Regions from separate parts of the Streptomyces sp. NPDC060031 genome, predicted to be linked through region 1. Evidence: riboswitches for the same ligand, from Rfam matches in the RefSeq annotation. Region 1 holds a riboswitch; the other holds the start of a gene.
The links. A riboswitch is a leader RNA that binds a small molecule or an ion and turns the genes downstream of it on or off. The one in region 1 is predicted to bind ZMP and ZTP.
Positions count from the first base shown of each region.

Region 2: it holds a riboswitch for ZMP and ZTP, as region 1 does, so the genes downstream of both, glyA (serine hydroxymethyltransferase) here and ACFWB8_RS16540 (bifunctional 5,10-methylenetetrahydrofolate dehydrogenase/5,10-methenyltetrahydrofolate cyclohydrolase) in region 1, are expected to answer to the same signal.

Region 1 is NZ_JBHWVM010000031.1:67,653-75,058, forward strand. It holds gene ACFWB8_RS16520 (ATP-binding protein) at 3-1,064, shown strand; gene ACFWB8_RS16525 (hypothetical protein) at 1,061-2,884, shown strand; gene ACFWB8_RS16530 (RNA polymerase sigma factor) at 2,889-4,475, opposite strand; gene ACFWB8_RS16535 (methyltransferase domain-containing protein) at 4,691-5,452, opposite strand; ZMP/ZTP riboswitch at 5,510-5,604, shown strand; gene ACFWB8_RS16540 (bifunctional 5,10-methylenetetrahydrofolate dehydrogenase/5,10-methenyltetrahydrofolate cyclohydrolase) at 5,677-6,522, shown strand; gene ACFWB8_RS16545 (MAB_1171c family putative transporter) at 6,592-7,406, opposite strand, start outside.
Region 2 is NZ_JBHWVM010000090.1:6,390-13,795, reverse strand. It holds gene trpS (tryptophan--tRNA ligase) at 1-511, opposite strand, end outside; gene glyA (serine hydroxymethyltransferase) at 794-2,071, opposite strand; ZMP/ZTP riboswitch at 2,107-2,197, opposite strand; gene rocD (ornithine--oxo-acid transaminase) at 2,307-3,512, shown strand; gene ACFWB8_RS30075 (glutathionylspermidine synthase family protein) at 3,530-4,732, opposite strand; gene ACFWB8_RS30070 (hypothetical protein) at 4,739-5,041, opposite strand; gene ACFWB8_RS30065 (hypothetical protein) at 5,165-5,992, shown strand; gene ACFWB8_RS30060 (PLP-dependent aminotransferase family protein) at 5,989-7,383, opposite strand.

The DNA.
Region 1 (7,406 bases):
CCGTGCAGGCTGCCGTGACCGTCACTCCCGCCCAGATCCCCGAACTGCTCCTCGGCCTCGCCACGGTGCGGCCCGTGTTCCTCTGGGGGGCGCCCGGCATCGGAAAGTCCTCGCTCGTGCGGAAGTTCGCCGACTCCCTGGGCCTGGAGTGCGTCAGCCTCCTCGGTACGCAGCTCGCCCCCGAGGACCTGATCGGCGTACCGCAGATCCGTGACGGCCGCTCCGTCTTCTGCCCGCCCGAGGCCATCGCCCGCGACGAGCCGTACTGCCTCTTCCTCGACGAGCTCAACGCCGCGTCCCCGGACGTCCAGAAGGCCTTCTACTCGCTGATCCTCGACCGCCGGATCGGCTCCTACGAGCTGCCCGCCGGCTCCATCGTCATCGGCGCGGGCAACCGGGCCACCGACAACGCGCTGGCCCGGCCCATCGCCTCGGCCCTGGTCAACCGCCTCACCCACGTCCACCTCCAGGCCTCCGCGCAGGACTGGCTGATCTGGGCCGGCGAGAACGGCATCCACCCCTGGATCACCGACCACCTCACCGACCGCCCCGACCACCTGTGGTCGCAGCCGCCCAAGACCGAGGAACCCTTCTCCACGCCGCGTTCCTGGCACATGCTCTCCGACGCCCTGCACTCCTTCGGGCCCGAGCTGGACGAGCAGACCCTGAAGGTCGTCGCGCACGGCACCCTCACCCCCGCGCACGCCGTCTCCTTCTGCGGCTACGCGAAGATCGTCCGCCACAGCTTCGGCATCGAGGCGATCATCAAGGGCGACGCCTCCTGGCCCACCCGGCCCGCCGACCGCGACCTGCTGTACTACCTGGCCGAGGCCTTCCGCGGCCGCCTGATCAAGGAACTCCCGGCGCAGCGCGAACACGTCTCGCCCGCCGTCCGGCAGACCGCCTACCGCGCCAAGTCCCTGCTCGTGCAGCTCGCCGAAATCTCCGTCGAGGTCGCCCAGACCGTCATCGCCGACGACGGCGACGGGCTGCCGGTCCTGCCCGGCTGGTTCCTGATCGAGGCCGCCCGCGACATGCCCCGCCTGGTCGAGGCCCGCCGGTGAGCCGCGGCGCCCCGCGCGGCAAGAACGGCAAGGAGACCAAGGCCGACCCCGCCACCCAGGCCTTCGCCGAGGGCCTGGCCCTGGTCAAACGGAACCCGGCCCTCGCCGCCGTCGAGGGGAACATCTGCCGCGAGGCCGGCTGCGCGGCCGCCCCCACCGGGGGACTGGCCGTCGTGACCTCCAACGGCACGATCCACGTCCACCCCACCCGACGGGCCGACCCCCGGGAGTGGGCCTGGACGATCGCCCACGCCCTGCTCCACCTCGGCTTCGGCCACGTCCCCGCCGACGGGGACGAGGACCGTCCGCAGCCCGACCGCTTCGACCTCGCCGCCCGCTGCGCCGTCGTCAACCGCTTCCTGCTGACCTTCTCCGTCGGCCGGGCCCCCGACCACCTCCCCGCCCAGTACCCCGGCGGCGACGAGGAACTGCTCGCCGCCCGCTGGCGCCGCGACGGCATCCCCGCCGCCTACGAGCGCTGCGGCACCGCCGGGGACCACCCCGACCAGGTCCTGGTCACCTGGCCGGCCTGGGGGAACAGCGCCGCCCCCGACTGGGAGACGGCCTTCGCGCACGCCCTGACCCGCAGCGTCTCCGCCGCCATGGACGTCGCGGGCGGCCGCCGCGACCGGATCACGGGAGAGCGCGTACGCCGGCACCCGTGGGACCGGGCGCTGAACTGGTTCGTCTCCTCCTACCCGCTGCTCGGCGGCCTCGCCGCCGGCCTGGAGATCGTCGCCGACGCCGAACTCGCCCGCTCCCAGGGCATCGCCATCGCCGCCGTCAGCGCGAGCGCCGGCGAGATCTACGTCAACCCGCTGCGCACCTTCACCGACGGCGAATGGCGGTTCATCCTCGCCCACGAGATGCTGCACGCCGCCCTGCGCCACGGCGAGCGCCGCGGCGCACGCGACCCGTACCTGCACAACGTGGCCGCCGACTACGTGGTCAACGGCTGGCTCGTGGAGATGGGGGTCGGCGAGATGCCCGAAGGGCTGCTCCACGACCCGGCGCTGAAGGACCTCTCGGTCGAGGAGGTCTACGACCGCATCACCACCGACCTGCGCCGGATGCGCCGGCTCGCGACCCTGCGCGGCAAGGGCCTCGGGGACATCCTGGGCGAGCCGCTGCCCCACCCGGGGAGCGGCCCGTACAGCGATCTGGACGGCTTCTACCGGCGGGCCCTGGTCCAGGGCTTCGACCTGCACGCGTACGGGGAGCGCGGGCTGTTGCCCGCCGGGCTGATCCAGGAGATCCGGGCCTTGGCGCACCCGCCGGTGCCCTGGGACGCCCGCCTCGCCCGCTGGTTCGACGAGTACGTGCCGCGTCCCGTGGCCGTACGGTCCTACGCGCGCCCGGCACGCCGCCAGGCGTCCACCCCGGACATCCCCCGCGCGGGCCGGTACTTCCCGCCCGAGGAGATCGCCCGCTGCACCTTCGGCGTGGTGCTCGACACCTCGGGGTCCATGAACGCCGCCCTGCTCGGCAAGGCGCTGGGCGCGATCGCCTCGTACGCACGGGCCCGCGACGTAACGGCGGCACGCGTCGTGTTCTGTGACGCGGCGCCGTACGACGCGGGCTATCTGCCCCCGAGCGAGATCGCGGGCCGGGTACGGGTGCGCGGCCGCGGCGGCACGGAACTGCAACCGGGCATCGACCTGCTCCAGCGGGCGGAGGACTTCCCGCCCGGGGCCCCGGTTCTGGTGATCACGGACGGGTGGTGCGACACCCTGCGGATCCGGCGCGAGCACGCCTATCTGGTTCCGCAGGGTGCTTCCCTGCCGTTCACGCCACGAGGGCCCGTCTTCCGACTGACCTGACGGTTTAGTCGAGGTAGTCGCGCAGCACCTGCGAACGCGACGGGTGGCGCAGCTTCGACATGGTCTTGGACTCGATCTGGCGGATGCGCTCACGGGTGACCCCGTACACGCGGCCGATCTCGTCCAGGGTCTTCGGCTGGCCGTCGTTGAGGCCGTAACGCATGGAGACCACGCCCGCCTCGCGCTCGGAGAGCGTGCCCAGGATCGACTGGAGCTGCTCCTGGAGGAAGGTGAAGCTCACGGCGTCGGCCGGGACGACCGCCTCGGAGTCCTCGATGAGGTCGCCGAACTCGCTGTCGCCCTCCTCACCCAGGGGGGTGTGCAGGGAGATCGGCTCGCGGCCGTACTTCTGGACCTCGATGACCTTCTCGGGGGTCATGTCGAGCTCCTTGCCCAGCTCCTCCGGAGTGGGCTCCCGGCCGAGGTCCTGGAGCATCTGGCGCTGGACGCGGGCCAGCTTGTTGATGATCTCGACCATGTGGACGGGGATGCGGATGGTGCGCGACTGGTCCGCCATGGCACGCGTGATCGCCTGGCGGATCCACCAGGTCGCGTACGTGGAGAACTTGAAGCCCTTGGTGTAGTCGAACTTCTCCACGGCGCGGATCAGGCCGACGTTGCCCTCCTGGATCAGGTCCAGGAAGAGCATGCCGCGGCCGGTGTAGCGCTTGGCCAGGGAGACCACGAGGCGGAGGTTGGCCTCCAGCAGGTGGTTCTTGGCCCGGCGGCCGTCCTCGACAAGGATCTCCAGCTCGCGCTTGAAGGCGGGCTTGTGGTCCTCCTCCTCTTCGAGCTTGTACTCGGAGAAGAGACCCGCCTCGATGCGCTTGGCGAGCTCGACCTCCTGCTCGGCGTTGAGGAGCGGCACCTTGCCGATCAGCTTCAGGTAGTCCTTGACGGGGTCGGCGGTGGCGCCGGCCACCATGACCGTCTGCGCCGGGGCGTCGTCCTCGTCGTCGTCGGACAGGACGAAGCCCTGGGTGCCGCCGGGCTTGGGGGTCTCCTCCTCGGCGTCGTCGGCGAGGTCCTCGGCTGCCCAGTCCTCGCCCACGGCCGCCGGGGTCTCGGCCTCGTCGCCGTCCTTGGCGCCGGTCTTCTTCGCCGCCGTCTTCTTGGTGGCGGTCTTCTTCGCGGCGGTCTTCTTGACCGTCCGCTTCTTCGGCTCGGCGACGGCCTCGGCCGTCGCCTCGTCCTCGGTGGCGGCGGCCGACGGAGCGGATATCGCCGCAGCGGTGCCCGGGGCCGGACTGGTGGCCGAGGTCTTGCGCGCGCCGATGGGGCGCGGCGCGGCGGCAGCCTTCTTGGTGGCGGTGCGGGCCGGGGCAGCGGCCGCCTTGCGCGGCTTCTTGGCGGCAACCTTCGTGGCGGGCGCGGCGCTGACGTGCAGCGCGACGCCCTCCTCGTCCAGGACCTGGTTCAGGCTGCGCAGGACCCGCTTCCACTGGTCCACCGGGATGCGGCCGGCCTCGAAGGCCTGGCGCACGTCGTCACCGTTGATGTGACCCTGCTCGCGGCCGCGCTCGACAAGCGCGACAAGGGCCTCGGATTCGGCGATCTCCGTGGGGAACGTACGGGACGGGCTGAGCGACACAAGGAGCCTCTCGTTGCGAACAGATAAGGGGTGGGCGGGACATCATCGCGCGAACTTGGGAAACAGACCCGAGGGGGGTCTGTATTCCGGGGCCGCGCGAGGACACCTGTCGGTTCATCGCATGCCCGAGTCGATTCGTTACGCGCTGAATTGAGTGACCTGCGCCACGCTGTGGCGGGGCAACCAATCCGGCGCGGTTCCGTCGGCCCCATCCGTCAGCCCGTTTTGCGGGCCTCGATGAGGAAACGGGCGGTGTGTGCGACGAACGGGCCTTCGCGTTCGATCTGTTCGTGCAGCTCGCGCAACCGGTCCCGGTACTGCCCGACCGTGAAGCCGGGCACCATCCAGATCACCTTCCGGAGAAAGTAGATCACGGCTCCGATGTCGTGGAACTCCGTTCGCAGTCGTTCCGAGCGCAGATCGACGACCTCGAGGCCGGCCTTCGTGGCGTCCGCCACGGCGTCGTCGGGGTGCCGGCCGCGCCGGGCCTCCTCCGGCTGGGGCCCGAGGAAGTACTCGACCAGCTCGAAGACGCTCGCCGGACCGACCTGCTGGGACAGGTAGGTGCCGGCGGGCCGGAGCACCCGCGCGATCTCGTCCCACCAGATGGTCACCGGGTGCCTGCTGGTGACGAGCTCGAAGGCCTCGTCGCCGAACGGCAGCGGCGGCTCGTCGGCGTCCGCGACCACGACCGCGCCGAGCGGGTGCAGCAGCCGGGTCGCCTTGGTGATGTTGGGCGGCCAGGACTCGGTGGCCGCCGTCAGCGGGGGCAGCGGTGCGCAGCCGGCGAGGACCTCGCCGCCGCCGGTCTGGATGTCGAGCGCGGAGCGGACCCGGGCCAGCCGCTCGCCCAGCAGCCGCTGATAGCCCCAGGAGGGGCGCTGCTCGGTGGCGCGGCCGTCGAGCCAGGAGAAGTCCCAGCCGTCCACCGATACGGACTCGGCCTCGGCCACGAGATGGTCGAAAGTACGCGTCATGCGTAGATCGTCCCAGCCCGGGCCCCGGTCATCCACCGGATGAGTCGACTACAGTGAGCCCCGGGCCGTGACTGGCGTTCGGGTGGATCACCACCGGGGAGCGGCCCGGCGTACGCGTCGTACGTCGGCTGCCGCGCGCCTGGGCGAACCGCTACCGCGAACCGCAGCGACGTTCAGGAGACCCCGTGACGACTGCCCAGACCGCCACCTCCACCGCCCGGCTGATGGACGGCACCGCCCTCGCGCGCCGCATCTCGGAGCAGACCGCCGCCTACGCGGCCAAGATCACCGAGCGCACCGGCACCGCCCCCTGCCTCGCGACCGTGCTGGTCGGCGAGGACCCCGCGTCCGTCACCTACGTACGCATGAAGCAGAACCGTTGCGCCAAGGCCGGGATCACCTCCCGCCACGTGGAGCTCCCGGCCGAGACCACCACCGAGGAGCTGGTGGCCGCCCTCACCGCGCTCTCCGAGGACCCGGAGATCAGCGGCATCCTGCTCCAGCACCCCGTCCCGCACCACATCGACGAGCGCGCGGCCTTCGAGGCCATCGCCCCCGGCAAGGATGTCGACGGGGTCACCATGCACTCCTTCGCCGCCATGGGCTTCGGGCTGCCGGGCTTCGTCTCCTGCACCCCCGGCGGCATCATGCGGCTGCTCGCCGAGTACGACGTCGACCTGACCGGCAAGCACGCCGTGGTGGTCGGCCGCAGCGCGATCCTGGGCAAGCCGGCCGGGATGCTGCTCCTGGAGCAGAACGCCACCGTCACCTACTGCCACTCGCGCACCGTGGACCTGCCGTCGATCGTCCGCCAGGCGGACGTGCTGGTCGCCGCGGTCGGCAAGGCCGAGTTCATCCGCGGCGAGGACATCAAGCACGGCGCGGTCGTCCTGGACGCCGGCTACAACGAGGGCAACGTGGGCGACGTCCACTTCGAGTCGGCCGCCGCCCGCGCCTCGCTGATCACCCCGGTCCCGGGCGGTGTCGGCCCGATGACCATCGCCGTCCTGCTGGAGCAGACCGTCCGGGCCGCCGCCGCGCAGGCCGGGCTGTCGCTCGCGGACCTGTAGCGGTCCCGGAACACGACGAACGCCCCGGGCCCTTCGGTCCGGGGCGTCGCGCATCCCCCGGCCACGGCACTAGACGCCGGAGGCGCGGCGGCGGGCCGCGGCGACGATGGGGGAGGCGCGGAACTCCTGCGCCAGTTCGGCCAGCGGCTGGGAGTCCAGGCGGTGGGAGTCCATCCGGTACGGGGCCGGGCAGCCGAGCCCCGCGCCCGGCCCGGCGCAGCCGTCGCCCGCGCGGTCGGCGGCCGCCCGGTGCTGGCAGGCCGCGGCGAGCATGGCCGCGTCCGCGACCAGGGAGGCCTCCCGTTCGGTGAGGCCCTGGGCGAGCGCGGCTTCGTGGGCGCGGCTGCGTACGGCGGGGTCGAACCAGCACGCGAGGGCCAGGATCCCGTCGTCGATCACCGACTCCCGGTGGATCAGCCGGATCCCGACCGGCGACCACCAGGTCATCGGTACGGTCATCACGCTGGACGCGGCGAACCCGCGCAGCGCCGCCCACAGCGGCTGCAGCCGCCGGTACTCGCTGAAGTCCCGCCAGGCCGCCGAGCCGCCGACGAGCGGCACGATGAACCCCGTGCCGACCAGCAGGGCCGCAGTGGCCGCGATCGGCGGCGCCCCGTACGTGGACAGTCCGTCCCAGTCACGACCGCTCCAGTGGGCGCCCACCGCGATCCACTTCACGGTGACGAAGGCCATGTCCATGGCTCCGCCGAGCATGAGCAGCGCCAGCCCGGTGCGCAGCGGCCGCATCGGATTCTTCGGGCCGGGCGAGCCCGCCGCCGGGGTCAGGCGCCGCAGCCACTTGCGGCACAGCAGGGTGAGCGCGGTGCTGCCCACGGTGTGGGCCACCAGGTAGCAGACGATCATCTCGCGGATCCAGGGCGTGT
Region 2 (7,406 bases), on a different contig from region 1:
GCTGGTTGAAGCGCTCGGCCAGGTCGCGGGTCAGCTCGATGTGCTGGCGCTGGTCCTCGCCCACGGGCACGGCGTCCGCCTGGTAGAGCAGGATGTCGGCGACCTGGAGGATCGGGTACGTGAAGAGGCCGACGGTGGCGTTGCTCGCGCCCTGCTTGGCGGACTTGTCCTTGAACTGGGTCATCCGGCTGGCCTCGCCGAAGCCGGTGATGCAGTTCATGACCCAGCCGAGCTGCGCGTGCTCGGGGACGTGGCTCTGGATGAAGAGCGTGCAGCGCTCGGGGTCCAGCCCGGCCGCGAGGAGCTGCGCGGCGGAGAGCCGGGTGTTGGCCCGCAGATCCTTCGGGTCCTGCGGCATGGTGATCGCGTGCAGGTCGACGACCATGTAGAAGGCGTCGTGCGTGTCCTGCAGGGCCACGTACTGGCGGATGGCTCCGAGGTAGTTCCCGAGGTGGAACGAACCGGAGGTGGGCTGGATACCGGAGAGCGCGCGAGGACGATCAGAAGCCATGGCTTCATTCTCTCAGGTGCGGGACGGGGCTCCGCCCCTGCGCTGGCCGGATCCGGGCGGGGCCCGGCCCGGGGCCGCCCCCGCGCCCCGGGCGGCGCGGGCGCCCGTGCCCGTACTCACGCGTAGCCGCGCGGCCGGATCTTGCCCGGAGCAAGCGACCGCTTTCCCGTCTCCGGCGGAGACGGTGCGGCACGAAGCAGACGGCAACAGCCAAGATCCAGCCCCGCCGGCGTTTGAGGCGCGGGGGTCCGGGGGCCGGCCCCCGGCAACGGCGGCGCGGGGTTACGGCTGCGGCAGGCCCGGGGCCGGGAAGGCGGACATCAGGTCCGCGACCTCCGCACGGACCGCGGCGAGGGCCGCCTCGTCGGACTTCGCGGCCGCGTCCACCGCACGGGAGATCCAGTCCGCGACCACCGGCATGTGCTGCGTCGACAGCCCCCGCGACGTCAGCGACGGCGTACCGATCCGGATCCCCGACGGGTCGAACGGCTTGCGCGGATCGAACGGCACCGTGTTGTAGTTCACCACGATCCCCGCCCGGTCCAGCGCCTTCGCCGCGACCTTGCCCGGGACGTCCCGCGACGTCAGGTCCATCAGGATCAGGTGGTTGTCCGTACCGCCCGACACCAGGTCGAAGCCCCGGGCCAGCAGCTCCGCGGCCAGCGCCTTCGCGTTGGCGACGACCGCGTGCGCGTACGACACGAACGACGGCTGCGCCGCCTCGTGCAGCGCCACCGCGATACCGGCCGTCGTCTGGTTGTGCGGGCCGCCCTGGAGGCCGGGGAACACCGCCTTGTCGATCGCCTTCGCGTGCTCCGACCGGCACATCAGCATCGCGCCGCGAGGACCGCGCAGGGTCTTGTGCGTGGTCGTGGAGATCACGTCCACGTGGCCCACCGGGGACGGGTGCGCGCCGCCCGCGATGAGGCCCGCGATGTGCGCCACGTCCGCCACCAGGATCGAGCCCGCCTCCTCGGCGATGGACGCGAAGGCCGCGAAGTCGATCGTCCGGGGCAGCGCCGTGCCACCGCAGAAGATGATTTTCGGCCGCTCGGCCAGCGCGAGGTCGCGCACCGCGTCGTAGTCGATGAGCCCCGTCCCGGCGGAGACCCCGTACTGCACGCCCCGGAACCACGAGCCCGTCGCCGACACGCCCCAGCCGTGGGTCAGGTGCCCGCCCATCGGCAGGGCCATGCCCATCACGGTGTCGCCGGGCTTCGCGAAGGCCAGGTACACCGCCAGGTTGGCCGGCGAGCCGGAGTACGGCTGCACGTTCGCGTGGTCCACCCCGAACAGGCCCTTCGCCCGCTCGACGGCCAGCGCCTCGACGCGGTCGATGTTCTGCTGGCCCTCGTAGTACCGGCGGCCGGGGTAGCCCTCGCTGTACTTGTTCTGCAGCACCGTGCCGGAGGCCTCCAGCACCGCCGCGGACACGTAGTTCTCGCTCGGGATCAGGCGCAGGGTCTCGGCCTGCAGGGATTCCTCCGCCGCGACGAACGACGCCAGTTCGGGGTCGGTCGCGAAAAGGGCGGGATGGGCGGACGGCTGGCGCGCGGTCATGGCGGCTCCTCCGGGGTCGATGTCAGATCTCGTCCCCGCGAGGCCCAGGCGAGCGGCCCTGTGTGCGGTCGTGCCCGCACGACTCCCCCGGAGTCGGTTCTCCGTGCGCCAGTCGTCGTGCGTACCGGCCACCTTAGCGGGCGCGCCACGAGAAAGGTTTCTCCGTCCGGTATACGAGCGAGGATGGAGGGTGACGCCACCCTCGTCACAGGCCTGACGGACGATCGGAGACCCCGTGTCGACAACTGCTGATGCCATCCGTTCCGCCGACGCGCACAGCGCGCACAACTACCACCCGCTGCCCGTCGTCATCGCGACCGCGGACGGCGCGTGGATGACCGACGTGGAGGGCCGCCGGTACCTGGACATGCTGGCGGGCTACTCGGCCCTCAACTTCGGCCACGCGAACCGCCGCCTCCTCGACGCGGCCCGCGCCCAGCTGGAGCGGGTCACGCTCACCTCCCGCGCCTTCCACCACGACCGCTTCGCCGACTTCTGCACCGAACTCGCCGCGCTGTGCGGCAAGGAGATGGTGCTGCCCATGAACACGGGCGCGGAGGCCGTGGAGACGGCCGTGAAGACCGCCCGCAAGTGGGGCTACGAGGTCAAGGGCGTCCCGGACGGCCACGCCAAGATCGTGGTCGCTGCCGACAACTTCCACGGCCGCACGACGACGATCGTCTCCTTCTCCACCGACCACGACGCCCGCGACCACTTCGGGCCGTACACCCCGGGCTTCGAGATCGTCCCGTACGGGGACCTCACCGCGCTCGCCGCGGCCGTCACCGAGAACACCGTGGCCGTACTGCTGGAGCCGATCCAGGGCGAGGCGGGAGTCCTCGTGCCGCCCGCCGGATACCTGCGCGGCGTACGGGAACTGACGCGCGCGCGGGGCGTCCTGTTCATGGCGGACGAGATCCAGTCGGGCCTGGGCCGCACCGGCAGGACCTTCGCGTGCGAGCACGAGGACGTCGTGCCGGACGTGTACATCCTCGGCAAGGCCCTCGGCGGCGGGGTCGTGCCCGTCTCCGCGGTCGTCGCCGACCGGGACGTGCTCGGCGTGTTCAAGGCGGGCGAGCACGGCTCCACCTTCGGCGGCAACCCGCTCGCCTGCGCCGTGGCCCTGGAGGTCATCGCGATGCTCCGCACCGGCGAGTACCAGCAGCGCGCCACCGAACTCGGCGACCACCTGCACCGGGAGCTGAACCTGCTGGTCGGCGGGGGCGCGGTGACGGCCGTACGGGGACGCGGGCTGTGGGCCGGCGTCGACATCGACCCGGCGCTCGGGACCGGCCGGGAGATCTCCGAGAAGCTGATGGAGCTCGGGGTGCTGGTGAAGGACACCCACGGTTCCACGATCCGCATCGCGCCGCCGCTGGTGATCACCAAGGAGGACCTGGACTGGGGCCTGGACCAGCTCAGGTCGGTGCTGTCCGCCTGATCAGAGGATGCCGCGTCTCACAAAATGACGTGGGGCAGGAAGCGGGCGTACTCGTCCGTGACCGGCCCCGCCGATTCGCGGATGCCGAGCCCCGCCGCCTCGTCCTCGACGACCCACGCGCCGAGCACCACCCGGTTGCCGTCGAAGTCGGGCAGCGGGGCGAGGCCCTGGAAGCAGTACGCCTCCCCCTCGACCGGGACGAACGGCTCGCCGCTCCCGTCCGCCGGGTGCAGCGTCACCCCGGCGCCCTCGCGCCCCAGCAGCGGCTTCGCGACGTACCCGATGCCGCCGGCCTCCGCGAGCTCGCGCGGTCCGTCGAGGTAGGCGGGCAGCAGGTTCGGGTGCTCCGGGAAGAGCTCCCACAGGACCGCCAGCAGCGCCTTGTTGGACAGCAGCATCTTCCACATCGGCTCGATCCACACGGTCGAGCCGGAGCCGCCGCCGTGGTCGTACGTGCCGAGGACCTGCGGGCCGAACTCGTCGGCGGCCAGCCACTCCCACGGGTAGAGCTTGAAGCAGCTGCGGATGAAGCGGAGCTTGTGGTCCACGAACCGGCCGGACAGGCTGTCCCAGCCGATCTGTTCGACGGAGAGGGCCTCGGTCTCCAGGCCCGCCTGCTCGGCGGTCTCCTGGAGGTAGGCGACCGTCATCAGGTCCTCGCCGAGCTCGTCGGTCTCGGAGTGCGCGAAGTGCAGCGGGCCGGGCGGGAGCAGCTCCGCCTGCCGGCGCCAGGCGTCGACGAGGCGCTCGTGCAGGGAGTTCCACTGGTCGGCGCCGGGGAAGCGCTCCTCCATCCAGAACCACTGCGGGCTCGCCGCCTCCACGAGGGAGGTCGGGGTGTCGGCGTTGTACTCCAGCATCTTGGCCGGGCTGCCGGAGCCGTCGTAGCGCAGGTCGAACCGCCCGTACAGGGAGGGCTGTTCGGCGCGCCGCCGCCAGGACTCGGCGATGCGGACCGCGAGCTGCGGGTCGGTGATGCCGAGGTCCGCGAAGCGGTCGTGCTCGACGATGTGCGCGGCGGCCGCCAGGCACATGGCGTGCAGTTCCTCGACGACGTTCTCCAGCGCCTCGACCTCGGGGAGCGAGAAGGAGTAGTACGCGCTCTCGTCCCAGTACGGGCGCAGGGTGTCGTCGGGGTAGCGGGTGAGGGGGTAGATCAGCCCCTGCTCCTCCACCGTCCGCTGCCAGTCCGGGCGGGGTTCGATGGTGTGGCGTTCCATCGGGGATCAGCCGCCGCTGGAGCCGGTGTGGCTGCCGCCGATGCCGCCGCGCGTGACCGCCGACTTGTCGAAGCTGCCGCCGCTGACCCGGTTGTTGGCGGTGCTGCCGCCGTAGTAGTACGAGCCGCGGCCGCCGCTCTTGCACTCCTTGGTGTTCAGCTTCTCCATCGTGACGCGGTCGGCGCAGCGCTTGTCGGGCTCGTTGCTGCTGCCGCAGGCGACCAGGGCCGCCGCGAGCAGGCCCATGCCGCCGAGCGCGACGGTGCCGGAGCGCATACGGCGCTGGTTGGTACTGCTGCTGGTGTCCATCTGTGGCGGCTCCCCTGGTGGCGTGCTGCCGACAGAGTAGAGCGGTGCCCCGGACCGATGGAATCCGGCCGTCGCCATACCCTGGTCACACCCTTCACCTACAGTCGGTTCGTGCTCATTGGGATGATTTGCGCGCTCGGTGCGGCGGTCTGCTTCGGTACGGCGTCGGTCCTCCAGGCGGTGGCCGCGCGGGCGGCGGAGCCGGGTACCGGCTCCGGAGTGGACACCGCCCTGCTGCTACGGGCCCTGCGCCAGTGGCGGTACCTCGCCGGACTCGGGCTGGACGGGGTCGGCTTCGTCCTGCAGATCGTGGCGCTGCGGCACATCCCGATCTACGCGGTGGGGGCGGCGCTGGCGGCCAGCCTCGCCGTCACGGCGGTGGTCGCGGCGCGGCTGCTGGGGACGCGGCTGAGCAGGAGCGAGTGGGCCGCCGTCACGGTGGTCTGCGCGGGGCTGCTCATGCTCGGGCTGGCGTCCGGGGAGGAGGGCTCCGGGAAGGGGTCGCTGGAGCTGAAGCTGGGACTGCTGGCCGTGGCGGGACTGGTACTGCTGGTGGGAGCGGTGTCGGGCGGGCTGCCGGACCGGCCCCGGGCCCTGGTGCTGGGCCTCGCGGCCGGCACGGGCTTCGGGGTGGTGGAGGTGTCCGTCCGCCTCATCGACGGGCCGTCGCTCACCAACCCGGCGCTGTACGCACTGCTGCTGGGCGGGGGCGCCGGCTTCCTGCTGCTCACCTCGGCCCTGCAGCGCGGCTCGGTGACGGCGGCGACGGCCGGGCTGGTGCTCGGCGAGACGATCGGCCCGGCGGCGGTGGGCGTGGTCTGGCTCGGCGACCGCCCCCGCGAGGGACTGGCCTGGCTGGCGGTGACGGGCTTCGTGGTGGCCGTCGCCGGAGCCCTGGCCCTGGCCCGCTTCGGCGAACCCCCGGCCGAGGAGCCGGGGGCGACTGCCTAGGGCAGCGCCGCGACCAGCGCGGCCAGGGTCGCCGACCAGGCGCTGACCGGCGGGGTCCCGTACCCGACGACCAGCGCCTCGCGGGGCGGGACCACCGAGTCCGGGTGCCGGAAGGACGACAGCGGGTGTACGGCCAGGTCCTGCCAGGCCGCCGACCGCATCACCTCGCGCTCGGTGCCCGGCGGCAGGTCCAGCACCGCGTGCAGCCCCGCCGCGATGCCCGAGACGTCCACCCGGCCCGAGACGGCCGCGACCAGCTCGTCCCGCCGCCGCCGGTAGCGCATCCGCATCCCCCGCACGTGCCGGTCGTACGCGCCGGAGCGGATGAACTCCGCGAGGGTGAGCTGGTCCAGCGCGCTGGAGGTCCAGTCGACCCGCCCCTTCATCTCCAGCACCTCGTCCAGCGCCGACGGCGGGACGACCATCCAGCCCATGCGCAGCCCCGGCGCCAGGGACTTGCTCGCCGTCCCCAGGTACACCACCCGGTCCGGGTCCAGCCCCTGCAAGGCGCCGACCTGCTGGCGGTCGTAGCGGAACTCCCCGTCGTAGTCGTCCTCCAGGACCAGCCCGCCCGTGGTCCGTGCCCAGTCCACCACCGCCGTCCGCCGCTCGGGGGTGAGCGCCGCGCCCGTGGGGAACTGGTGCGCCGGCGTCAGCAGCACCGCGCCGGCCTCCGCCGGCAGCCGCGTCGTACGGGCCCCCGCGCCGTCCACGCCCATGGCGCGGGTCCGCAGCCCCGCCCCGGAGAGCAGCCCCCAGTGGATGTCCAGCCCGTACCCCTCCACCGCCACCTCCCGGACCCGCCGGGCCTTGAGCACCCGCGCCAGCAGCATCAGCCCGTGCACGAAGCCCGCGCAGAGCACGATCCGCTCCGGGTCCGCGTAGACCCCGCGCGCCCGCGCCAGGTACCCGGCCAGCGCCTCGCGCAGCTCGACGCGCCCGCGCGGGTCGCTCCCGTACCCGAAGGCCTCGTTCGGGGCGTCGGTCAGCGCCCGCCGGGCCGCCGACAGCCAGGCCGCGCGCGGGAATCCGCTCAGGTCCGGGGTGCCCGGCAGCAGGCTGTACGCATGCCCCGGCCGCGCGGGACGGCGTACCGGCGCGGCCTGCGCGCTGCGCCGCGGCCGGGCGCGCTGCGCGACCCGCGTACCGGAGCCCTGGCGGGCCGTCAGCCAGCCTTCGGCGACGAGCTCGGCGTACGCCTCCGCGACCGTGTTCCGGGCGATCCCGAGGTCGGCGGCGAGCGAGCGCGAGGACGGCAGCCGCGTCCCCGGGGCCAGCCGCCCGCTGCGCGCGGCCTCGCGCAGAGACTCGGCGAGTCCGGCCCGCAGACCCCGCCCGGGAGTGAGTTCCAGATGCAGGTCCGCGCCGAAAGTGGCCCACGATTCCGTCATGGATATGGACCATATCGGTGGTC